Regions from separate parts of the Paraburkholderia sp. J7 genome, predicted to be linked through region 2. Evidence: predicted binding sites of a transcription regulator. Region 2 holds the regulator's gene; the other holds the start of a gene.
The links. The regulator HrcA, encoded in region 2, represses chaperone genes, less so after heat shock. The targets are predictions, from matches to a motif close to TTAGCACTCNNNNNNNNNGAGTGCTAA.
Positions count from the first base shown of each region.

Region 1: a site for HrcA is predicted at 1,940-1,966, ahead of groES (co-chaperone GroES). Genes of this name have one in related genera too.

Region 1 is NZ_CAJMYZ010000004.1:255,726-260,143, forward strand. It holds gene U5A58_RS08625 (serine aminopeptidase domain-containing protein) at 1-84, shown strand, start outside; gene U5A58_RS08630 (class I SAM-dependent methyltransferase) at 81-902, shown strand; gene U5A58_RS08635 (flavin reductase family protein) at 1,060-1,587, shown strand; gene groES (co-chaperone GroES) at 2,059-2,349, shown strand; gene groL (chaperonin GroEL) at 2,394-4,034, shown strand; gene U5A58_RS08650 (hydroxymethylpyrimidine/phosphomethylpyrimidine kinase) at 4,183-4,418, opposite strand, start outside.
Region 2 is NZ_CAJMYZ010000004.1:120,633-125,050, reverse strand. It holds gene U5A58_RS08065 (RNA-binding S4 domain-containing protein) at 78-485, opposite strand; gene hemH (ferrochelatase) at 523-1,590, opposite strand; gene hrcA (heat-inducible transcriptional repressor HrcA) at 1,830-2,849, opposite strand; gene U5A58_RS08050 (NAD kinase) at 3,083-3,994, shown strand; gene recN (DNA repair protein RecN) at 4,101-4,418, shown strand, end outside.

The DNA.
Region 1 (4,418 bases), 140 kb from region 2:
GTGCCGGTTGCGCGGCCGCGTGTGGCGGTCGAGCGAGCAAGCCAGGCAACTTGCAGTTCTCATCTTGATGGAGCGCATCAATGAACATTGAGCTTCCGCTGGACCAGATCAACCAGCGCGCGTGGAACTCGCACGATGCCATGCGCGAATTCACGATGGGCAAGACCTTCACGGACCTCGGCGAAGAAGCCGCGTTCGACTGGGTCTATGCCGAGTGCGCAGGCGAGCCGATTCTCGACATCGGCATTGGCGCGGGCCGCACGATTCCGCTGATGATGCGGATTTCGCAGAAGTACACCGGCATCGACTACACGGCAAAGCTGCTCGAGCAGGCGAGCGCGCGCTTTCCGGGCCTCGACTTGCGCCACATGGACGCGCGCGACATGGCCGACCTGCCGTCGGACCATTTCGCGCTTACTGCATTCAGCTGGAACGGCATCGACTGCGTGGACTATGAAGACCGCGTGCGCATTCTCAAGGAGATGTACCGCGTCACGCGTCCCGGCGGGCTCGTGCTGTTCTCGACGCACAACCGCGAAGGCCCGGGCTTCAACGAAAGCATCTGGAAGCTGCTGCCGCGTTTTTCGCCGAATCCCTTGCGCTTTGGCTGGCGCACGCTGCGCTCGATGCGCGTGATGCCGCTCGCGACGTACAACTACCTGCGGCATGTGCGTTTTCATCGCGACTACCCTGGGTATTCGATCAAGACTGCGGGCGCGCATTTCTTCGGCATCGTCATTGTGTACACGACGTTGCCCGAGCAGCGGCGCCAACTCACCTCGCTCGGCTTCGAAATCGATGCGGTGTTCGGCAGCTGTGACGGCCAGCGCATTCCGGCAGAAAAGACCTCGAGCGATGTGTTCTGGTTTCATTTCATCGCACGTAAGCCGAGAGTGCAGTAGGGCTCGGTGCGTTTTCGGCGACGGTGGCGGATCTGTGTGTGCACGTACAGATGCGCAACGGCCATGAGGATTCAATGAGCCGTGCGCCGCTACACGGCGCGAGGAGACCACATCGTGCGCTTTGACAACCATCACGGCCGCATGCGGGAGGGCGACAATGCACGCGATCGTACAACGCAGCGTTGAAAGACCCGCGTCCTGCGGTGAGCTGGACGAGCGGCGCCTGCGCAACGCGCTGGGCCGCTTTGCCACGGGCGTCGTGGTGATTTCCGCGGGCACCGGCGACGAATTGCATGCCATGACGGCGAACGCCTTCATGTCCGGGTCGCTCAGACCCCCGCTCATTGTCGTGTCGGTCGGCCACCGCGCGCGCATGCACGAGCGGATGATGAGTGCGGACCTCTTTGGTGTCAGCGTGCTTTCCGAGGAGCAGGAGTCACATAGCCGGCACTTTGCCGGCGAGCCGCAGGACTGGCTCGCCCCGTGCTTCACGGAGGTGGAGGGGCTGGCGGGTGTCGCGCTGCTGCATCGCGCACTGGCGCGCTTCGCGGCGCGCGTGGTCGACCGGCATCCTTGCGGCGATCACACGCTGTTCGTCGGCGAGGTGCTGTCGTTCTCGCTCGAGGAGGACGCACCGCTCGTGTTCTATAGCGGCCGCTATGCTTCGGTGGCGCAGGGGCGCTGAACGCGCGTCCTATCGCGTTACCCACTGATTAGTCCGACCCTTTTTTGTGCGACACCGCAAGGGCTGCGTCACTGTCGACCGCAGGCCTTTCCACTCGCGGCTCCGGGAATCCCCTAGGAATCTAAATCATTGCTCTGCCGGGCGAATCCGCCCTTGGCTCGGCCTGCCGCGTCACGTCCCGGGCCCAGGCTTATGCCGCCAATTTTTACTCTAATGCGTTGTTTTAATTGGAAAAATTAAGGTGGTCTGCTGCCTGCTAGCTGCTCCTCGCGGGTTCCTCGCGAGCGCCCCACGACGCATCATTCCCCCGTTCCGCCCCACTTCTTGAATTTGTCATCCCTCGTCCATATAATTAGCACTCACCGCATGAGAGTGCTAACAACGCTCGGTGCATAAACATCTCTGGCTGGCGGTTGCCGGCAGCCAGGTTTTCTTGAGTCTCTTCAAGTCCCAATCAACAGAGGAACATCCATGAACCTTCGTCCTTTGCATGATCGCGTGATCGTCAAGCGCCTGGATCAAGAAACCAAGACCGCTTCGGGCATCGTGATCCCGGACGCAGCGGCAGAAAAGCCGGATCAAGGCGAAGTCCTGGCCATCGGCCCGGGCAAGCGCGACGACAAGGGCGCCCTGATCGCGCTCGACGTGAAGGTCGGCGATCGCGTCCTGTTCGGCAAGTACGCTGGCCAGACCGTCAAGGTCGACGGCAACGAACTGCTCGTGATGCGCGAAGAAGACATCATGGCCGTGGTGAACAAGTAAGTTCATTCCACCGCTCACTATTCAAGAATCCAAGGAGTTAGAAGATGGCAGCTAAAGACGTCGTGTTCGGCGATTCCGCCCGTTCCAAGATGGTTGAAGGCGTGAACATTCTCGCCAACGCAGTGAAGGTCACGCTGGGTCCGAAGGGCCGCAACGTGGTGCTCGAGCGCTCGTTCGGCGGCCCGACGGTCACCAAGGACGGTGTCTCGGTCGCAAAGGAAATCGAGCTCAAGGACAAGCTCCAGAACATGGGCGCGCAAATGGTCAAGGAAGTCGCTTCCAAGACCAGCGACAACGCCGGTGACGGCACGACGACGGCTACGGTTCTGGCCCAGTCGATCGTCCGCGAAGGCATGAAGTACGTCGCATCGGGCATGAACCCGATGGACCTGAAGCGCGGCATCGACAAGGCCGTCGCAGCAGCAATCGAAGAGCTGCGCAAGGTCAGCAAGCCCTGCACGACCAACAAGGAAATCGCGCAAGTCGGCTCGATCTCGGCCAACAGCGACACGTCGATCGGCGACCGTATCGCTGAAGCGATGGACAAGGTTGGCAAGGAAGGCGTCATCACCGTCGAAGACGGCAAGTCGCTGCAAGACGAGCTGGAAGTCGTCGAAGGTATGCAATTCGACCGCGGCTACCTCTCGCCGTACTTCATCAACAACCCGGACAAGCAAGTCGCCGTGCTGGAAAGCCCGTTCGTCCTGCTGTTCGACAAGAAGATCTCGAACATCCGTGATCTGCTGCCGGTTCTGGAACAAGTCGCGAAGGCTGGCCGTCCGCTGCTGATCATCGCTGAAGACGTCGAAGGCGAGGCACTGGCCACGCTGGTCGTCAACAACATCCGCGGCATCCTGAAGACCGTCGCAGTCAAGGCTCCGGGCTTCGGCGACCGTCGCAAGGCCATGCTGGAAGACATCGCGATCCTGACCGGCGGTCAAGTTATCGCTGAAGAAACCGGCCTCACGCTCGAAAAGGCAACGCTGAACGAACTCGGTCAAGCGAAGCGCATCGAAGTGGGCAAGGAAAACACGACGATCATCGACGGCGCTGGCGAAGCCGTGAACATCGAAGCGCGCGTGAAGCAAATCCGCACGCAAATCGAAGAAGCGACGTCGGACTACGACCGTGAAAAGCTGCAAGAGCGCGTTGCCAAGCTGGCAGGCGGCGTGGCAGTGATCAAGGTCGGCGCTGCGACCGAAGTCGAAATGAAGGAAAAGAAGGCACGCGTGGAAGACGCGCTGCACGCAACCCGCGCTGCCGTTGAAGAAGGCATCGTCCCGGGCGGCGGCGTTGCGCTGATCCGTGCACGTACGGCAATCGCCAACGTGAAGGGTGCGAACGCTGACCAGGACGCAGGTATCAAGATCGTCCTGCGCGCCATGGAAGAGCCGCTGCGCCAGATCGTCACGAACGGCGGCGAAGAAGCGTCGGTGGTCGTGGCAGCGGTTGCCGCTGGTTCGGGCAACTACGGCTACAACGCAGCGACCGGCGAATACGTCGACATGGTTGAAGCCGGCGTGGTCGACCCGACGAAGGTCACGCGCACCGCGCTGCAAAACGCAGCTTCGGTTGCTGGCCTGCTCCTGACGACGGACGCAGCCGTTGCTGAAGTGCCGAAGGAAGATGCTCCGATGGCTGGCGGCATGCCCGGCGGCATGGGCGGCATGGGCATGGACATGTAATTTAGGCTCACGCCGAAATTACATCGAAGTGCAGGGGACACGCCGCGAGGCGTGTTTCCCAGCCCGAAAAGAAAAAACCCGCAGCGATGCGGGTTTTTTTTCGTCCGTGCGGTTTGCGCGTGGTTCACGCGCCGCCGCGCCGCGAGCGTTATTGCTTCGCTTCGCCGGGAGAGGCTTCGTCCCCGTCCGAGTCGTTGCTGCGCGCCCAGAAGAACCGGTCGGGCAGCCACGCCCCCATGCCCGGCCTGAACGCACTCTGCACGGCCTGATACACATACTCCTGCGCCTCGCGCACGGCCTCGGGCGGCTCCTGGCCGTTCGCGAGCAGTGCGGCAATGGCGGCGCCGAGCGTGTCGGTCACGCCCATCATCGGCTGCGTGGAGC
Region 2 (4,418 bases):
GACCATCTGCATGTCGGGCGCCGTGAACGAAAACACGACGGAATACGGGGGCGTGCACGCTACGATGGAAGCGCTGTTCAACCCTCACGCGAAAGTTTGTCGATAGTGCGGCGGTCGCGCTTGGTCGGCCTGCCTTGCAACACGGCAGCCGGTTCGCGAAAGAGCCGGCGCCGCTCCTGTTCCGCCGCGCGCCTCTCGCGCCCGGCCTCGGTTTCCGCGTAGAGCGTTTGCGCGATGCTGGCCGGGCCGCGCACCTCGCAAATTCCCCGCACCTGCACTTCCCACACCACATGATCGATCTCAATTTCGACGAGGTCGCCCACGCGCACGTCCTTCGATGCCTTCACGGCGTCGCCGCCAATGCGCACGTGCCCCTTGCCTACGGCGTCCGAGGCGAGCGAGCGCGTCTTGAAGAAGCGCGCCGCCCATAGCCATTTGTCGATGCGCAGCCGCGCGCCAGGTTCAGTCGAAATCTTGTAGTTCATCAGAGGCTTTCCGCAATGCGCCGCTCAATCTGCAGGGTCACGCCACCGCACCGGCCGGCGCCGCGGCCTGCACCGGCCAGCCCTGCAGGTGTTGCGCAACAATTTCGCCCAGCGCCGCGATCCACGCGTGCGAAGCGTTCAGGCACGGGATGCGATGGAATTCCTTGCCGCCGGCGTGCAGGAATTCGTCGCGCACTTCCATGCCGATTTCCTCGATGGTTTCAAGGCAATCCGCCGTGAAACCGGGGCAGAACACGTCGGCGCGGCGCACGCCGCCCGCCCCCAGTTCCCGCAGCGTGGGCGCCGTGTACGGCTGCAGCCACTGCGCCCGCCCAAAGCGCGACTGGAAGGTCACCCGGCATTCGACCGGCGTTAGCTCCAGCGCATGCATGAGTAGCGCGGCCGTTTGCTGACACTGGTCGTGGTACGGGTCGCCCAGATCGAGCGTGCGGCTCGGCACGCCGTGAAAGCTCAGCACGAGGCGGTCGCCCGCCGCGAAATTGGGCTTGCCGTGCGCATGCCAGTACTGATGCACCTGGGCCGCGAGCGCCGCGATATACGCCGGATGGTCGTGATAGCCACGCACCGTGCGGACTTCCGGCTGGTTGCGCATGCGGCGCAGCGCAACGAAGGCCGCGTCGAACGCCGTGGCCGTGGTCGACGCCGAGTACTGCGGATACATCGGCATGAGCAGGATGCGTTCCGCGCCCGCCAGCTTGAGCTGGTTCAGCATCGCCGGGATGTCGGGCGTGCCGTAGCGCATCGCGTAATCGACGAGGACCGTGTAGTCGTTGATCTGCAGCAGGTGGCGCAGGCCCTCGGTCTGCTTTTGCGTGTGCACGCGCAGCGGCGAGCCCTCGGGCGTCCAGACCGCCGCATACTTCTTCGCCGACGAACGGCCGCGAAACGGCAGGATCAACGCGCGCAGGATGACCTGCCAGATCGGGGCCGGAATCTCGACCACGCGCGGATCGGACAGAAACTGCGCGAGATAGCGGCGCACGGCGCGCGGCGTGGGCGCGTCCGGCGTACCCAGGTTGATGAGCAGCACGGCGACGCGATGCGCCGCGGCGGACTGCGAAGGCCGCTCCAGGTCGAAACGCATAGGCGATCAGTGGCGCCGCGCGAGTGCGCAGCAACGGTTACACGAAACAATCATTATAGCGGGCGGTCCAGGCGGCCCAAACCGGCCCGCGCCGGCGCGGGTTACCGTGCGTTGTCAGCGGTTGCCTGAGTTTGCCTGGCATTGGCCGTTCGGCCGATGGCGCGCGGCAAGCGTTTCGGGGATGATCTTCGGAAAGACAGATGGGCCTGATAGCCGATGCAGCGGGCCGGTGGCGGCGCTCAGTTCTGGCTGAGCGTGAGCGAGAGCAGGCGCGCGGTGATGTCGACGATCGGAATCACCCGGTTGTACGCCATGCGCGTCGGCCCGATCACGCCGAGTGTGCCGACGATCTTGCCGTTCACCTCGTAGGGCGCCGTCACCACGCTCATTTCCTCGATCGGCACGAGTTGGGACTCGCCGCCAATGAAAATCTGCACGCCCTGCGCGTGGCTCGAGACGTCGAGCAGCTGCAGGAGGCTGGTTTTCTGGTCGAACACGTCGAAGAGCTTGCGCAGGCGCGCCATGTCCGACGAAAGATCGGCCACTTCGAGCAGGTTGCGTTCGCCGGAAATGAGCAAGGTGTCGCCGCTTTCGGGCTCTTCGGTGCTCGCGGTCACGGCCGCGTGCATAAGCGAGGTCATGTCGCCGCGCAGCGCGTCGATTTCCTCGCGCAGGCGGCGGCGCACCTCGTCGAACGACAGGCCAGCGAAGTGCGCGTTGATGTAATTCGAAGCTTCGACGAGCTCGGAAGGCGAGAAGTCGCGCTGCGTCGCCATGATGCGGTTCTGCACGTCGCCTTCGGGCGTCACGATGATCAGCAGGATGCGCTTGTCGGACAGGCGCATGAACTCGATCTGCTTGAACACGTGGCTGCGCCGGGGCGTCAGCACCACACCCGCGAACTGCGAGAGGTTCGAGAGCACGCTGGCGGCGGCCGCCACCACTTTCTGCGGCTCGCCCGGGCGCAGCGTGGTCTTCACCGCGCGCGTGAGCGCGTCGTCGTCGGAGCTGGGCTCGACGGTGAGCATGGTGTCGACGAACAGGCGATACCCGCGCGGCGTGGGCACACGCCCCGCCGACGTATGCGGGCTGGACACGAGACCCAGCTCCTCGAGGTCAGACATGACGTTGCGGATCGTCGCCGGGCTCAATTCCAGGCCGGAATAGCGCGACAGCGTGCGCGAGCCGACCGGCTGACCTTCGGCGATGTAGCGCTCGATCAGCGTTTTGAGGAGGGTTTGTGCGCGAGGATCTAGCATGACTCAAAATTTTAGCCTAACGGCGGGTTGGCCGCGAGTGCGCCGCCAGACCGGGCCTCGCGGGCGTACCTTCGGCTCAGGGTGCGGCGCCCCGGTACTTCGCGCGATACCTCGCGCCTTGTCATCGCCGTGTCACCGGCGGCGGGCTGGAAGGCGCGGCGCGCAAGGCCCGGCGGGCCTGTCCCGGTCTGCGCCAGGTTCTTTTCGCGACGTGACTATGGTGTAATGCCGGCATGCAGATCCAGAAGATCCAGAGCCAGTTCAAGACTGTTGCGCTCGTTGGGCGCAGCAATACGCCAGGCATCGCCGAGCCGCTGATGGCGCTCGCCCAGACCATTTCGAAGCGCGGCTTCGAGGTCGTGTTCGAAGCGCAGACCGCAGAGGAAATCGGCGCGCAAGGCTATCCCGCGCTGCAACCTGCCGAGATCGGGGCGCGCGCGGACGTGGCCGTCGTGCTCGGCGGCGACGGCACGATGCTCGGCATCGGCCGCCAGCTCGCGCCGTACCGCACGCCGCTCATCGGCATCAACCATGGGCGGCTCGGCTTCATTACCGACATCGCGTTTTCCGAGATGCAGGAGGTCGTGCCGCAACTGCTCGCGGGCTCGTTCGAGCGCGAGGAGCGTTCGCTGCTGGAGTCGCGCATCACGCGCGACGGCGACCCGATCTACCACGCGCTCGCCTTCAACGACGTGGTCGTGAACCGTAGCGGCTTTTCCGGCATGGCCGAACTGCGCGTGAACGTGGATGGCCGCTTCATGTACAACCAGCGCTCGGACGGTTTGATCGTCGCGACGCCCACCGGCTCGACCGCTTACGCGCTCTCGTCGCAGGGGCCGATCCTGCATCCGCAGCTGCAAGGCATCGTGCTCGTGCCGATCGCGCCGCACGCGCTCTCGAACCGCCCGATCGTGCTGCCCGACGACTCCAAGGTGAGCATCCAGATCGTGGCGGGCCGCGACGTCAACGTGAACTTCGACATGCAATCGTTCACGGCACTCGAACTGAACGACGTGATCGAGGTGCGCCGCTCGCGCCACACGGTGCCCTTCCTGCACCCGGTCGGCTATAGCTACTTCCGCACGCTGCGCAAGAAACTGCACTGGAACGAGCACCCCTCGCTGCAGGGCGATCCGGAGGACTAAACCCGCGTCTTCGCGTGAAGCGCGCGTGGTCGTTGCCACGCAGTTGCCGCGCTACCAGCAGTCCCACGGTAACCCAAGCCAACCAAAACAAGCAGAACCAGACGCCATGCTTCGCCATCTTTCGATTCGCGACTTCGTGATCGTCGCGGCGCTCGACCTCGAATTCGACAGCGGCTTCACCGTGTTTTCCGGCGAGACGGGCGCGGGCAAGTCGATCCTGATCGACGCCCTCGCCCTCACGCTCGGCACGCGCGCCGACGCGAGCGTCGTGCGCACGGGCGAGAGCCGCGCCGACATCACCGCCGAGTTCGATGTGCCGCCGCACGCTGCCCTTTGGCTCGATGAGCAAGCACTCGCGAACGGGGACGGCGAGCAGACCGTCATGATGCGCCGCGTGGTGGATAGCGGCGGGCGCGCGCGCGCC